Regions from separate parts of the Streptomyces sp. NPDC057137 genome, predicted to be linked through region 2. Evidence: riboswitches for the same ligand, from Rfam matches in the RefSeq annotation. Region 2 holds a riboswitch; each other region holds the start of a gene.

Region 1 (3,630 bases), on a different contig from region 2:
CACGGTGGTGGCGCCGATCGTCGAGGAGAGCGCGAAGGCCGCCGCGATCCTGCTGATCTTCCTCTTCCGGCGGAAGTCGTTCACCGGTCTCGTGGACGGGGTCGTCGTCGCCGGCTTCACCGCGACCGGCTTCGCCTTCACCGAGAACATCCTCTATCTCGGCAACGCCTTCGGCGAGGACCAGCAGATCGGCAACTCGGGCCTCGCGTCCGTGACCGCGGCGACCTTCTTCGTACGGGTCGTGATGTCGCCGTTCGCCCATCCGCTGTTCACGGTCCTGACAGGCATCGGCTTCGGCGTCGCCGCCCTCGCCACGCGCCGCCAGCGCGTGCGCCGTTGGCTGCTGCCGGTGCTCGGCCTCACGCTCGCCATGGGCACGCACGCGCTGTGGAACGGCTCCTCGTCACTGTTCGGCCCGTACGGCTTCTACGCGGTGTACGCGGCCTTCATGGTCCCCGCCTTCGCCCTGCTCACCTGGCTGGCGATATGGAGCCGGCAGCGCGAACTGCGCACGGTCTCGGCCGAGTTGCCCGCGTACGCGGCGGCCGGCTGGCTCGGCGAGACCGAACCGCTCGCGCTGTCCTCGATGCGGGCGCGCTCGACGGCGCGCGATGTCGCGGGCCGTACGTACGGGCCTGCGGCGGCCCGCACGGTCCGCGAGTACCAGGCGTTCGCGACCGCCCTCGCGTTCCTGCGCCACCGGGCGGGACGCGGCGCGGCGGACCCGGACTTCGCCGAGCGCGAGCAGGAGCTGCTGCACCACATGTGGCAGCGCCGGGAAATGGCGTCGCCCGCGCTGGCGTACGCGGCGCGGGCGACGGGGCGGGTGTGGACTCCGCCGCCGTACATCGACTACGGCGGCTACAACCCGTATCGGAGCTAGGAGGCTCGACCTGTTCTTTTAAGGAGTGAGTCCCTTGCTGCGGAGCCAGCTCAGCGGGTCGATCCCGCTGCCGCCCGCGGTGTGCACCTCAAGGTGCAGGTGCGGACCGGTGACGTTGCCGGTGGCTCCCACGCGTCCGACGGTCTCGCCGGTGGTGACCTTCTGGCCGGCGGCGACGGTCATCGAGGACAGGTGGGCGTACCAGATCTCCGTACCGTCATCGAGCTCCAGCACCACGCGGTAGCCGTACGACCCCGACCAGCCGGCCGACTTGACGGTCGCGCTGTGGACGGCCTTGGCGGGCGTGCCCGTGGGGGCGGCGAAGTCCAGGCCGGTGTGCTGGCCGGAGGACCACATGGAGCCGCTCTGGCCGTACGTAGAGGTGAGCGTGTACGAGGAGGTGGGAAGCGAGAAGCTGGCTGCCAGCTTCTCCAGGCGCTCCTTCTCGGCCTTGCGCTCGGCCGCCTCCTTCGCCTTGCGCTTCTCCTCGGCGGCCTTCTCCTTGGCGTCGGTCTGCTGCTTCTTCGCCTCGGCCGCGGCCTTCTCGGCGGCGGCCTTCTCGGCGCTCGCCTTCTGGGCGGCGTCGGCCTCGGCCTGCTGCTGCTCCGCCTGCTGGAGGATGCGGGCGCGCAGCGCCTCGCCGGAGTCGGTGGTGCCCTGCTGGGCGTCCGCCGCGGTGAGGCCGGCCGTGGTGAGCGGAGAGGGTGTCTCGTCACTCTTGTCGTCGCCGTCGGACATGAAAGACCCGACACCGGGAAGAGACTTGGCGTCGGGGAAACTGTCCGAGAGCGCGTCGGGAAGTGATATCGAGACCGCCGGCTTGTCCTGCGCGGAGGCTATGCCTCCCGCGCCGACCGCGGCGATGACGCCTACTCCGAGGACGGTGGAGCTGCGGGCGAGAGCGTTGCGCTGCTTGGCGACACGGTGTTTGCCGCGTACGGGACGGATGGAGTCCGCGGTGGGATTCCACTCCTCCCAGCCCCTGTTCGCCTCGTCGTCGGCGCGATCGGTACCGGCGAACCGGCTCCCGGGACCGAAATGGACCGGGGCTGAGGCTTCGGGGGCAGGCCTGTTGGACGCCACTGGGGCGCTCTCCTTTCCTTCCTTCTCGCCTACCGGGTTAGCTGACGGGTTCGGAGCAGGAAGGTCTCCTACGAGCGTTCTTCGCCGCACGAGGCAGCAAGAGACGCCCGATTCACCCCAATTGGTGGTTCCCCGGTTTCCTTGCGGAATTCGGCGCGTGCGCACGGTGCCGTCTCTTCGACGGCTGGGACAACCGCGCTGCGTTATCGAACGTTAATAGACGACCGGGGCTTATTCCAAGCTGTTCCGGGTGATCGTTAGCGGACGCGGCCTGGACCAACCGGGACACAAGCGGGTGGAATCGGGCGAGTTGATCGCCCTTCGGGCCGTGTGCGATCACACACTCGAACTGACGGTGCGTCAAATGTTATGCGGAGTGGTGCGCCTCAACTACGCAGCGTGGCGGGCGAGATGACGGCGCACGGCACGCCGTGTCCCGTCCGGCCATGACGGGTCACGACGCGATCGAGTCACGGCACGACGGGCATCGTCCGGCGCCGCTCCGGCTGTCGCGGGGTGGGCCGGCTGACGGCCAGCAGCGCCATGTCGTCCGTACTGCCGCCGCCGGTGTGCAGCCGTACGTCCCCGACGATCGCGTCGAGCAGCTCGTCGGGGCCGGGGAAGATCCGTCCCGCGAGCCGTTCGCGCGGGTTGTAGAAGACACCCGCAGTGTTGCGCGCCTCGGTGAGCCCGTCGGTGTAGAGGAGCAGCGTCGCCCCGGACTCGTACGGGACCTCGTCCGCGCGGTCCGGCCAGGTCCCCAGCTCGCCCATCCCGAGCGGCAGCGCCGGATCGGCGGGGGCCAGCACGGTCAGCCCGCCGTCGGGGGCGAGCAGCAGCGGCTCCGGGTGCCCCCGGTTGACCACGCGCACCATGCCCTCGACGTGCGGGATCTCGGCCAGTACGGCGGTGGTGAAACCCTCGAACAGGTCGATCCCGTCCCGCCGGGTGCCTTCGCGCGCCAGCGCCCGCTCCAGCCGCTGCGCGACCCCTTCGAGCGACCGCTCCTGCTCGGCGGCCTCACGGAAGGCGCCGATGACGACGGCCACGGTCTCGACGGCGCCCATGCCCTTGCCGCGTACGTCGCCGACCACCAGCCGTACCCCGTACTCCGTGTCCTGGACGGCGAACAGGTCACCGCCGATGAACGCCCCCTCCTCCGCCGCCTCGTAGCGCGCGGCGACATGGAGCCCGCCGATCCGGGCGGCGGGCGTCGGCAGGACGGCCCGCTGGGCGGCCTCGGCGATGACGCGCGCCGAGGCCAGGCGTTCGCCGCTGCGGCGTACGACGCCGTTGATGGCCAGCGCGAGAACGGAGACCGTGAAGACGGTCAGCGATTCGGTGACCGTCTCGACCCCGGTCACCGTGTCGTTGAGGAAGTGCAGCCCGACGACGGCGACGGTGGCGAAGATGCCGATGACAAGGGTGCGCAGGAACGAGAAGAACGGGGCGGCGACCAGCGGCGCCGCCGCGTAGAGCGGGGAAGCGGTGATGGCGGTCGGGGTCGCCTGGTCCAGGACGATTCCCGCCACGATGATCAGGCCGGGCAGGATCTCCACGATCGGATGCGCCGGCCGGGCCGCGTGCCGGCCGCGCCCCCGCCCGGCCGGACGGGGGTCGTCGGGACCGAAGCCCGCGGGGTGCTTGTCGACGGAGGACAGGCC
Region 2 (3,630 bases):
ACTGGAGCGTGAACTGGCCGACTTCTGCGGTTTCGAGGCCGCGCTCGTCCTGTCGTCCGGGTACGCAGCGAACCTCGCCGCCCTCACCGCGCTCACCGCGCGCGGCTCACTCCTCGTGTCGGACGCCGCCAACCACGCCTCCATCGTGGACGGTTGCCGGCTCTCGCGCGCCGAGACCGTGGTCGTACCGCATGCGGACCCGGAGGCCGTGGACAAGACGCTCGAAGCACACACGGGCGTACGGGCCCTGGCGGTCAGCGACTCGGTCTTCTCGGTGGACGGCGACGCGGCGCCGCTCGCACGGCTGGGCGAGGTGTGCCGTACGCGAGGCGCCGCCCTGCTCGTGGACGACGCGCACGGTCTCGGTGTGCTCGGCGACGGCGGCCGTGGCGGCGTGCACGCGGCGGGTCTGGCCGGCGACCCGGGTACGGTCGCCACCGTCACGCTCTCCAAGTCGCTGGGCAGCCAGGGCGGCGCGGTCCTCGGTCCGGCCCGGGTCATCGACCAACTCGTCAACACGGCGCGGTCGTTCATCTTCGACACCGGCCTCGCCCCGGCCGCCGCCGGCGCCGCGCTGGCGAGCCTGCGGCTGCTGCGCGGGGACCCGTCGCTGGCGGTCCGGGCGCGCGCGGTGGCGCACGCGCTGCATCTGGGGCTGACCGGGGCGGGGTTGACCGCCGTACGCCCCGACGCGGCCGTCGTCTCCGTCCGGGCGCCGTCCCCGGGCGCGGCCGTGCGGTGGGCCGCCGACTGCCGGGCGGCGGGGCTGGTGGTGGGCTGCTTCCGGCCGCCGTCGGTGCCGGACGGGATCTCCCGGATCAGGCTCACGGCCCGCGCCGACCTGACGGACGTTCAGGTCGGGGCGGCACTGGCGACGATCGTCGCGACCGCGCCCGCCGGGGCCGTGTCACCGGCCGGTTGAGCACCTCGCGAACCCCCTGCGCACATCCCCGCGCGCATTCCCGGGCGTGGCCTCGCCTGTCGGTCGCCGGGACCGGAAACTTGAGCCCGCTCAAATACGGTCTCGCGTAGCAGGGTTCACCGCTTAGAGCGACAGAGGGGGCCATATCCCGGCGGATCGCCCATGCGCCGGGTGTCGTTGGTGGCAGTGTGGCGCGAAGCGCAATCCGGGGACGTACTCGCGGGCATCAGCCATAGGTCGGTCTGCGTCCCGGTGGGAAAGGGACAGCGTCGCCATGGCAGACCATCAGGAAGCATCCGTCACCCTGCCGAGCGATCCGGCCTCGGTACCGGAGGCACGCAGATACGTCGCACGTGTTCTCGCCGAATGGGGTTTGCCGGGTGACGAGGACACCGCCGAAACGGTTCGCCTGATCATCTCGGAGCTCGCGACCAACGCCGTACAGCACACTTTCGGCAGGTCACCGACCTTCACGGTCGACCTCACCCTGGAACGCGACGAGGAACTGCGCGTCGGAGTCACCGACAGCCACCCGCGGTGGCCGAAGCGGCTGCCGGCCGCGGTCCAGCAGGACAACGGCCGCGGCATGGTCATCATCCGGGCGCTGACCACCGAGTACGGCGGCCGACTGTCCGTCACACCCACGGCGGACGGCGGCAAGACGGTCTGGATCACCCTGCCCTGGACGGCCCGGACCCAGGTCGAGTAGGGCCGGGGCCGAGCGGCCGCGGGACCGCCGGGCGTCAGCCGACCCGGCCGTACCAGACGCTCTTGGACCAGATGCGCTGGAGCCGCACCACCTGGCCGCTCTTCGGCGAGTGCCACATCTTGCCGCCGCCGGCGTAGATCCCGACGTGGTAGACGCTGCTGCCGGAGTGGAAGAACACCAGATCGCCCTGTTTGCGGCTGGAGGCCGCGATGTGGCGCGTCCGGTTGTACTGCTGCTGAGCGGTACGTGGGAGCTTCTTGCCGGCCTTCTTGTACGAGAAGAGCGTCAGGCCCGAACAGTCGAACCGGTGTGGACCCGACGCCCCGTACTTGTACGGCGCGCCCTTCTTGGAAGCGGCCACATCCAGCGCCTTGGCGGCGACCGGTTGGGCGTGGGCCTCCGACACGGCGCCGGGCGCCAGCATGGTGCCGCCCACGGCGGCGAGGAGGGCCGAAGCGGTACCGGCCCGGGAGAGCAGCGACGGGACATGCGTCTGCGCGAACATGCGCAACCCTTCGTCAGCCGCCTGTGAAGGATGACCTGTCGGGTTCGGACTGGCGAAGATGCCCGGCCGCGTGTGCGGCTTCACCCCGAGGAGCGGTCCATGGTCGGGCCGCCCCGAACTGCTCGGGTCCTCCACTCCTGCCGATCCACTCGTGTCGACCAGGCATCCGGAGCGGCGGCAGGACTCGGCGTCCACCCGGACCGCCCCGCCGAGGTGGCGGGGGCTTGTCGTCCCACGGATCTTGACGCGGCCTCAGCGCGATTCCGAGTTGAAACGGCCTTATGTGACTCTCATCACGTATGACCCATTTGGGTTGGTGCGGCCGATTCAGTGAACGGTTCATATGACTGCTCACGCGCTGTACCTGCGACGTAGCGATGCGTTACGGCCGGACGGCCGATCGCCCGTCGCAAGTTGCCGGCCCGCGCGCGACGGGCGGGTCGATACGCCGAACGGGCAGCCAAATGCCTTACGGGCGCGTCGGAACGGACGTGTCGGCGCGGGAGGGCGCGCCGCCGGGCCGTAGCGCGGCCCGGTGCCGTGTGCGGGACACCTCACGTCACCTCGCGTCACCTCGCGCCGCTTCAAGTCGGCGGTTCGGGAGGCATGGTGACACGCCCGGCCCTGCGCTCCCCGTCGAGCACCCGCAGCGTACGGTCCAGGGTCGGGGTGTGCAGCTCCGTCTCGCCCCGCGCGTGCATCAGCGTCAGCGCGTCGCGCAGTTCGGCCGCACCGGCCACCAGCGCCTGCGCGGCCCGCAGCGCGCTGTACGTGTCGTCGGCCCGCGACGGGTTGATCCGGCCCAGCAGGTCGACGACCCGGAGGTAGCTGTCCACGAAGTCGCCCTCGGCGCGGGTCAGTGCGGGCAGCGGCGGCAGTTCCGGCGGCAGCATCGGCCGTTCACCGGGGGGAGTTGAAGCCGAGGGACGCCCTGCGGTCCTGCGCGACCTGGTCCACCAGGCCGTACTCCATGGCGCCCGTCGCGTCGAAGATCGTGTCCCGGTCGATGTCGGCGTCGATCCGCTCGACGCTCTGACCGGTGTGCCGCACCAGCGTCCGGGCCATCAGGGCACGCAGCCGCAGCAACTCCTCGGCGTGGATGGCGAGATCGGACGGCTGGCCGCGCAGGGGCTCCTCGATGCCCGGCTGCTGGAGGACGACGCGCGCGCCCGGCAGCGCCATCCGCTTGCCCGGCGCCCCCGAGGCCAGCAGCACGGCGGCGGTCGACACCGCCTGCCCGAGACAGGTGGTCGCCACGTCGCAGCCGATCACCTGCATCGTGTCGTAGATGGCGGACATGGCGCTCAGTGAGCCGCCGGGGGAGTTGATGTAGAGCGCGATGTCCTGGTCGGGCGCCGCGTACTCGAGATGCAGCAGCTGAGCGATCACGTCGTTCGCCGAGGTGTCGTCCAGGGCGGTGCCGAGGAAGATGATCCGGCCTTCGAAGAGCTTGGAGTACGGGTCGAGGGAGCGGGTCCCGGTGGAGGTCCGCTC
Region 3 (3,630 bases), on a different contig from region 2:
AGAACCAGGGGCAGTACAACCAGATCGGGATCAGTGACGTCTCGGTCCGCGGCGCCGGTATGTGGCACTCGCAGCTCTACACGCTGACCGAGCCGCAGAACGCGGGCGGGATCAACCATCCGCACGAGGGCAACTTCGGCTTCGACATCGACGACAACACCCAGATCTCCGACATCGCGATCTTCGGCTCCGGCCGGATCCGCGGCGGCGGAGGTGCCGAGGGCGGAGTGGGCCTCAACGGCCGCTTCGGTCAGAACACCAAGATCTCCAACGTGTGGATCGAGCACGCCAACGTGGGTGTCTGGGTCGGCCGCGACTACGACAACATCCAGGCGCTCTGGGGCCCCGCCGACGGCCTCGAATTCAGCGGAATGCGGATTCGCAACACGTACGCCGACGGCATCAACTTCACCAACGGCACGCGGAATTCGCTGGTCGACAATTCGTCATTCCGCACCACGGGTGACGATTCGCTCGCCGTCTGGGCCAACCGGTACGTCAAGGACCCGGCGGTGGACATCGCGCACGACAACTCGTTCACCAACAACACCATTCAGCTGCCCTGGCGGGCGAACGGCGTCGCGATATACGGCGGTTACGGCAACAAGGTACAGAACAACCTGATCGCCGACACCGCCAACTATCCCGGCATCATGCTGGCGACCGACCATGACCCCCTGCCTTTCTCGGGCGAGACCCTGCTCACCGGAAACGCGCTCCACCGCACGGGTGGCGCCTTCTGGAACGAGGACCAGGAGTTCGGCGCGATCACCATCTTCCCGGCGAGCCGGGACATCACCGGAGTCAAGATCAGGGACACCGAGATCTCCGACTCCACCTATGACGGCATTCAGTTCAAGAACGGCGGCGGCAACGTACCCGACGTCGAGATCAGCAACGTCACGATCGACAAGTCCAACAACGGCTCCGGCATCCTGGCGATGGGCGGCGCCCGAGGCAACGCGACGCTCACGAACGTGACCATCTCGAACTCGGCCGAGGGCGATGTCCTCATCGAGCCGGGATCGAGCTTCGTGATCACCGGCGGCCCCGGCACGAAGCAGGCCGCCAACTAGAATCGGCCTACAAAAGGGTACTTTCCAGACAAATCCTCGGGGCGTGAGCCCGCTCGGCGCCTTCCGTGCCGCTCTGTGAGGGGAGCGACGGGAGGCGCCGAGTCGTTGACCGGACTCCCTGTAGTCGCGCCATGACGCCATGTGCCGAAGAGAACCCCCTTGGTGCGCATCCGCTGCCGACGTCGGCCGACCCACCCCCCGAACCCTCCGCCGGAGGGCGCCGCCGCATTCGCATGGCGAAGGGCCGGTTTCGAATTCAGGAGTGAACAAAGGCTGTTGGTATGCCGCCGACGGTGGATTCACCCAGGCGCGGGCCGCTCACCTCCACTTGGCTCCACTCGCCTCCCGGTCGCGGAAAGGAATCATTTGTCCGCTTTGCGGGTCTGGTCGTTATGGGTATTCCACGCCTAACTTGTCCGTTTCTGGGCGGTGTTGTGATTGCGTGGTTGCATGGAAAGCCCGTGATGTGTGTCACAGGGTCGACGGGCCGCGTGTTCCGCCCGCCCGCCCACCTCCCGCGCTGGAAAGGAAAGTTGAGACCTGAACCGCCGCGTGGGAATTCGAATTGATCGCCGCCCGATCCGCGAATGACCTGGCGCTGTGAATTCAGGACTTGTTCAGCCCGGACGTTCTCGCTTACGTTCTCGTCATTCCGGGCAGAACGCCGAATCCTGCCGCTGTCCGGAAACCGCATCCAACCATTCACGTACGGCAGGAGCGGGGGACCCAGGTAAGTCGCCGATCCGGTACACCGGACCGGCTTGGGGTGAAGCCGCGCCCACAGCGCGGCCGGGCATCTCCCGCCCGAACCCGACAGCTCACCTCGCAGGCGACGGAGAGGACCTCGTCATGCCCGCACAGGGTAAGCACCGCCGTTCCCGCACCATCCCGCTCGCCCACCGGCTCATCGCCGTCGGCACGGGCGGTGCCGCACTCGCCCTGCCCCTGCTGACCGCCACCACGGCCGGCGCCGCGCCCGCCCCGCAGCACGTCACGGCGGCCCCGTCGGCCGTCACCGCCGCCCAGAAGGTGACCCACACCGTCGTGAAGGGCGAGTCCCTCGCCAAGATCGCGGACGCCCGCTCCGTGAGCGGCGGCTGGAAGGCGCTCTACAAGACCAACCGCGACGCCATCGGCGACAACCCGTCGCTCATCCGCCCCGGCCTCAAGCTGAAGCTCTCCGGTGCGCCCAAGGCGGCGGCCGCCCCGACCGCCTCGACCGAGAACGCCTCGACGGCCAAGCCCGCCGAAGCCGTCCAGACCGCCGCCAAGTCCTACACCAACGACCTCGACGGCTGGATCCGGGAGGCGCTGGACGTCATGGCGCAGAACGGTATCCCCGGCTCGTACGACGGCATCCACCGCAACATCATGCGCGAGTCCGCAGGCAACCCCCAGGCCATCAACAACTGGGACTCCAACGCCGCGGCCGGCATACCGTCGAAGGGCCTGCTCCAGGTCATCGACCCGACGTTCGAGGCGTACCACGTGCCCGGCACGTCGACCGACAGCTACGACCCGGTCGCCAACATCACCGCGGCGTGCAACTACGCGGCCGACCGCTACGGCTCGATCGACAACGTCAACGGCCCCTACTGACAGACCCGACCACCACGTCGCGCGGCTCCCGAGCCGCGTCTGTCCGCCGATCGCCGGCCGGACCGCACCCGCGGCCCGCCCGGCGATCGGCCGTTGCCCGGCCGGGCGGGCGACGCCGGGCTCCTGCTGGCCAGCCCCGTTCGATCAGCTCGGGGGCTCCCGGCGGAGCCAGTGAGCTTCCGTGGTCCAGCCCAGGAGACGGCGTCCGCCGCCCGAGTCCGCCGTGCCGCCCGCCGCGACCTGGCGCAGGCCGGTCAGCGCCGGGGCGAGCCGGGCCGCGACATGGCCGGGATGACCGGCCGCCTCCTCGTCCAGCAGGGCGATCACCCGCGCCTGTGCGGCGGGATCGCAGAGCGACAGTTGGAACATCATCTGGCGCCACGCGTACGCCACGTCCTTGATGGTGGACAGCGGCCGCGGGTTGCCGTGTATCCGCGCCGTCAAGCGGCACACGACGGTGAAGCAGCGGCCCGCCAGATCCTCCCAGCCGGGCTCGGGGGCGATACCGACCCGGCTGACGAGGGTGGCCAGGTTGTGGGTGGTGAGGATCTGAGCCTGCTCGATGATCTTGCCGTTCGCGGCCACCGACCAGGATCCGCCCCGGACCTCGCCGGCCCGCTCGGCGCACAGCCTCGCGAACCCGGGAGACGCGTGCGTACGCGCTCCGTACGTGGAGGTCAGCGCCTCACCCACCTCGGTGATCGCGAGATTGCGGACCGCCGCGTAGTCGATGCCGTAGTAGCGCTCGTACAACGTGCCACGGAGAAGCTCGGCCGCGATCCGCGCGGCCGTCAGATACTTGGGCGTGAAAGTGCCCATGAAGATGTCCGACGCCAACTCCTCGACGAACGGCGCGCCGAGTTCGGCCTGCCTGCCCAGTACGCCGAACTCGCGCACCAGTGGGTTGGGCAGGAGCGTGCCGGGAAACGCCTGCACGGCCAGCTCGCCGAGTTGG
Region 4 (3,630 bases), on a different contig from region 2:
CAGGAAGACGACGGGGAACTCCAGGCCCTTCGCCGTGTGCAGCGTCATCAGCGTGATGACACCGGAGCCGTCCTCGTCCTCGTCGGGGATCTGGTCGGAGTCGGCGACGAGCGCGACCCGCTCCAGGAACTCGGCGAGAGTGCCGGACGTGGTCACGGCGGGCGCGTCCGCGTCGGCAGCCGCCTCGTCCGCGTCGGCCCCGGCGTCCGCGTCCGCGCTCGTACCGGCGTCGGCAGTCGCGTCCGTGGCCGCTGTCGCGTCCGCCCCCGCCGCCTGAGCCCTCTCCTGCTCGAACTCCAGCGCCACGGCGGCCAGTTCCTGCAAGTTCTCGATCCGCGTCTCGTCCTGCGGGTCGGTCGACGCCTGCAACTCCGCCAGATACCCGGTCCGTTCCAGCACGGCCTCCAGGACCGTCGCCGGGCCGGCGCCGGACTCGACGACCGTACGCAGCTCCTCCATCAGCGTGTTGAAGCGCTTCACCGCGTTCGACGAGCGGGCCGCCATGCCGTACGCCTCGTCCACCCGGCGCAGCGCCTGCGCGAAGGAGATCTTCTCCCGCGCCGAGAGCGCGTCGATCATCGCCTCGGCGCGGTCGCCGATACCGCGCTTGGGCACGTTCAGAATCCGGCGCAGCGGGACGCTGTCCTCCGGATTGGCGAGCACCCGCAGATAGGCCAGCACGTCGCGGACCTCCTTGCGCTCGTAGAAGCGCACGCCGCCGACGACCTTGTAGGGCAGGCCGACGCGGATGAAGATCTCTTCGAAGACACGTGACTGCGCGTTCGTCCGGTAGAAGACGGCGACGTCGCCCGCCTTGGCCTCCGACGCGTCCGTCATGCGGTCGATCTCGTCGGCGACGAACTGCGCCTCGTCGTGCTCGGTGTCGGCCACGTACCCGATGATCTGGGCGCCCGCTCCCGCGTTCGTCCAGAGGTTCTTGGGACGCCGGCTCTCGTTGCGCTCGATGACCGCGTTGGCCGCGCTGAGGATCGTCTGCGTGGAGCGGTAGTTCTGCTCCAGCAGGATCGTCGTGGCGTTCGGATAGTCCTCCTCGAACTGGAGGATGTTACGGATCGTGGCGCCCCGGAACGCGTAGATGGACTGGTCGGCGTCACCGACGACGCACAGCTCGGCCGGGTCGTGCCCCTCGCCGGAGGGACCGACCAGCTCGCGCACCAGGGTGTACTGCGCGTGGTTGGTGTCCTGGTACTCGTCCACCAGGACGTGGCGGAAGCGGCGGCGGTAGTGCTCGGCGACGTCCGGGAACGCCTGGAGCAGATGGACCGTCGTCATGATGATGTCGTCGAAGTCCAGGGCGTTGGCCTCGCGCAGCCTCGCCTGGTACATCCGGTACGCCTCGGCCAGCGTCTTCTCGAAGGGGTCCGTGGCCTGACCGGCGAAGGTCTCCTCGTCGATCAGCTCGTTCTTCAGATTCGAGATCTTGGCGCTGAACGACTTCGGGGGGTGCCGCTTGGGGTCGAGGTCCAGATCGCGGCAGACCAGGGCCATGAGCCGCTTGGAGTCGGCCGCGTCGTAGATCGAGAACGAGGACGTGAAGCCGAGCCGCTTCGACTCGCGGCGCAGGATTCGCACGCAGGCGCTGTGGAACGTCATCACCCACATGGCGTTCGCGCGCGGTCCGACGAGCTGCTCGACGCGCTCCTTCATCTCGCCCGCGGCCTTGTTGGTGAACGTGATCGCCAGTATTTCGCCCGGGTGCACACTGCGGGTCCCCAGCAGATGCGCGATCCGATGGGTCAGCACCCGGGTCTTGCCCGAGCCGGCGCCGGCCACGATGAGCAGCGGCGATCCGGTGTGTACGACGGCGGCGCGCTGCTCGTCGTTCAGCCCTTCGAGCAGCGCCGCCGGGTCCACGACCGTGCGCGGCGCACCGTCGCGGTGGTACGGATCCCGGGGCGGGGGCACGTCGAACTTCCCTCCGAAGAGATCGTCGGGCACCTGCTCCGGCGCGGTGTCCTCGGGCGGCGGCGGGGGCTCCTCGGCCGAGGGCTGGAGGTCCGCCAGGAAGCTGTCGTCAAAGAGGCTGCTCATCGCTTCCTGAGTCTAGGGTGCCGCACTGACAGCCAACCGCCACATGGCCTCGCGGGGGTCCGGGCGACCGTTTTCGGAAGTGCCCACGACCGTTTATGCGAAAGGTCACGAAAATGTATCGGGCATATCGGCCATCAACCTTCACAGCGGCACCACAGATTGGCTAGCGTGCTCGCCGAGGCGGTCCGTACTCCATCGGCGATCAGCGCCAAGCGGGCGGCCTGCGCCGAATCCGGGCTTCCCCGAAGGGAGTTCGGAACCGGGGACCCACCATGTTCGACCGGGGTGAATCGGGCCGTACTCCCAGGCCCGTAGGGCAGCCTTCCGTTCCGCCCGAACCCGACAGCTAACCCGGTAGGCGGTCCACGGAAGGAGATGCCGACCTTGGCGTCGCATCGCAAATCGCGCACCCGCACCGGGGTGCGCGCGAACACACCGGCCGTCGGTTTCACGACGGCCGCGCTCGCCTCGGTCACGCTGCTCTCGACGCAGAGCGCCACCGCCGCGCCCACCGAGCCCAAGCCCTCGGTCGAAGAGGTGCAGAAGAAGGTCGACGACCTGTACCGGCAGGCCGGTACGGCGACGCAGCAGTACAACAAGGCGAAGGAAGCGACCGACACCCAGCGCAAGTCGGTCGAGCGGGTCCTGGACGACGTGGCCAAGAGCGCCGACAACGTGAACGAGGCGCGGCGCTCCCTCGGTACGTATGCGGCGGCGCAGTACCGCGCGGGCGCGGTCGGTCCCACGGCAGCCCTGATGTTCGCCGACAGCCCGGAGTCGTACTTCGAACAGACCCAGCTGATGGACCGGCTGACCGACCGCCAGCAGGAGGCCGTCGAGGACTTCCAGAAGGAGCAGCGGTCCGCGGCCAAGCAGCGCGCCAAGGCGACGAAGAGCCTGGAGACGCTCACGGAGTCGCAGGACTCGCTCAAGGCGGGCAAGCAGAAGGTCCAGAACAAGCTCGCGGCGGCGCGGTCGCTGCTGTCGGAGCTGACGGCCGAGGAGAAGGCGCGGCTCGCCGCGCTGGAGCTGAAGAAGGAACAGGAGGCGCGCCGCAAGGCCGAGGCGAAGGCCAAGGAGGAGGCCGCGGAGCGCAAGCGCCAGGAGGAGGCGCGGGAGAAGGAGCAGCCGCCCGCGACCGGCGGCGGCACGGGCACGGACACCGGCACGGGCTCGGGGACCACGGACGGTACGTACGCGGCCAAGGCCGAGAAGGTCCTCGCCTTCGCCCGCGACCAGATCGGCAAGCCGTACGTGTGGGGCGCCACCGGCCCCAGCAGTTACGACTGCTCGGGGCTGACGGCCGCGGCCTGGAAGGCGGCGGGCGTGCAGCTGCCGCGTACGACCTGGGACCAGGTGAAGGTCGGCAAGCGCGTCGCCACGGCGGACCTGCTCCCCGGCGACCTGGTGTTCTTCTACGACGACATCAGCCACGTCGGCATATACAAGGGCGACGGCAAGATGATCCACGCCCCGAAGCCGGGCGCGAACGTCCGCGAGGAGTCGATCTACTACATGCCGATCTACGGCAGCGTACGCCCGGCCTGACCACCGCCCGGGCCCCTGTCTGTGGGCCGC

What was found. Region 2 has a riboswitch for cyclic di-AMP ahead of ACFT9I_RS27320 (C40 family peptidase). Riboswitches for the same ligand answer to the same signal wherever they lie in the genome.
Region 1: linked by a shared signal. The riboswitch ahead of ACFT9I_RS34955 (M23 family metallopeptidase) and the one ahead of ACFT9I_RS27320 (C40 family peptidase) in region 2 are both predicted to bind cyclic di-AMP.
Region 3: linked by a shared signal. The riboswitch ahead of ACFT9I_RS11315 (transglycosylase SLT domain-containing protein) and the one ahead of ACFT9I_RS27320 (C40 family peptidase) in region 2 are both predicted to bind cyclic di-AMP.
Region 4: linked by a shared signal. The riboswitch ahead of ACFT9I_RS18195 (NlpC/P60 family protein) and the one ahead of ACFT9I_RS27320 (C40 family peptidase) in region 2 are both predicted to bind cyclic di-AMP.

The regions. Positions count from the first base shown of each region.
Region 1 covers NZ_JBHUUW010000075.1:14,675-18,304, reverse strand. The annotation lists gene ACFT9I_RS34960 (PrsW family intramembrane metalloprotease) at 1-883, shown strand, start outside; gene ACFT9I_RS34955 (M23 family metallopeptidase) at 902-1,966, opposite strand; cyclic di-AMP (ydaO/yuaA leader) riboswitch at 1,978-2,132, opposite strand; gene ACFT9I_RS34950 (PP2C family protein-serine/threonine phosphatase) at 2,437-3,528, opposite strand.
Region 2 covers NZ_JBHUUW010000041.1:58,077-61,706, forward strand. The annotation lists gene ACFT9I_RS27310 (8-amino-7-oxononanoate synthase) at 1-922, shown strand, start outside; gene ACFT9I_RS27315 (ATP-binding protein) at 1,197-1,631, shown strand; gene ACFT9I_RS27320 (C40 family peptidase) at 1,666-2,136, opposite strand; cyclic di-AMP (ydaO/yuaA leader) riboswitch at 2,140-2,311, opposite strand; gene ACFT9I_RS27325 (hypothetical protein) at 2,721-3,029, opposite strand; gene ACFT9I_RS27330 (ATP-dependent Clp protease proteolytic subunit) at 3,037-3,630, opposite strand, start outside.
Region 3 covers NZ_JBHUUW010000010.1:65,054-68,683, forward strand. The annotation lists gene ACFT9I_RS11310 (right-handed parallel beta-helix repeat-containing protein) at 1-1,076, shown strand, start outside; cyclic di-AMP (ydaO/yuaA leader) riboswitch at 1,729-1,921, shown strand; gene ACFT9I_RS11315 (transglycosylase SLT domain-containing protein) at 1,926-2,675, shown strand; gene ACFT9I_RS11320 (hypothetical protein) at 2,820-3,630, opposite strand, start outside.
Region 4 covers NZ_JBHUUW010000019.1:131,653-135,282, forward strand. The annotation lists gene ACFT9I_RS18190 (ATP-dependent DNA helicase) at 1-2,052, opposite strand, end outside; cyclic di-AMP (ydaO/yuaA leader) riboswitch at 2,267-2,429, shown strand; gene ACFT9I_RS18195 (NlpC/P60 family protein) at 2,428-3,600, shown strand.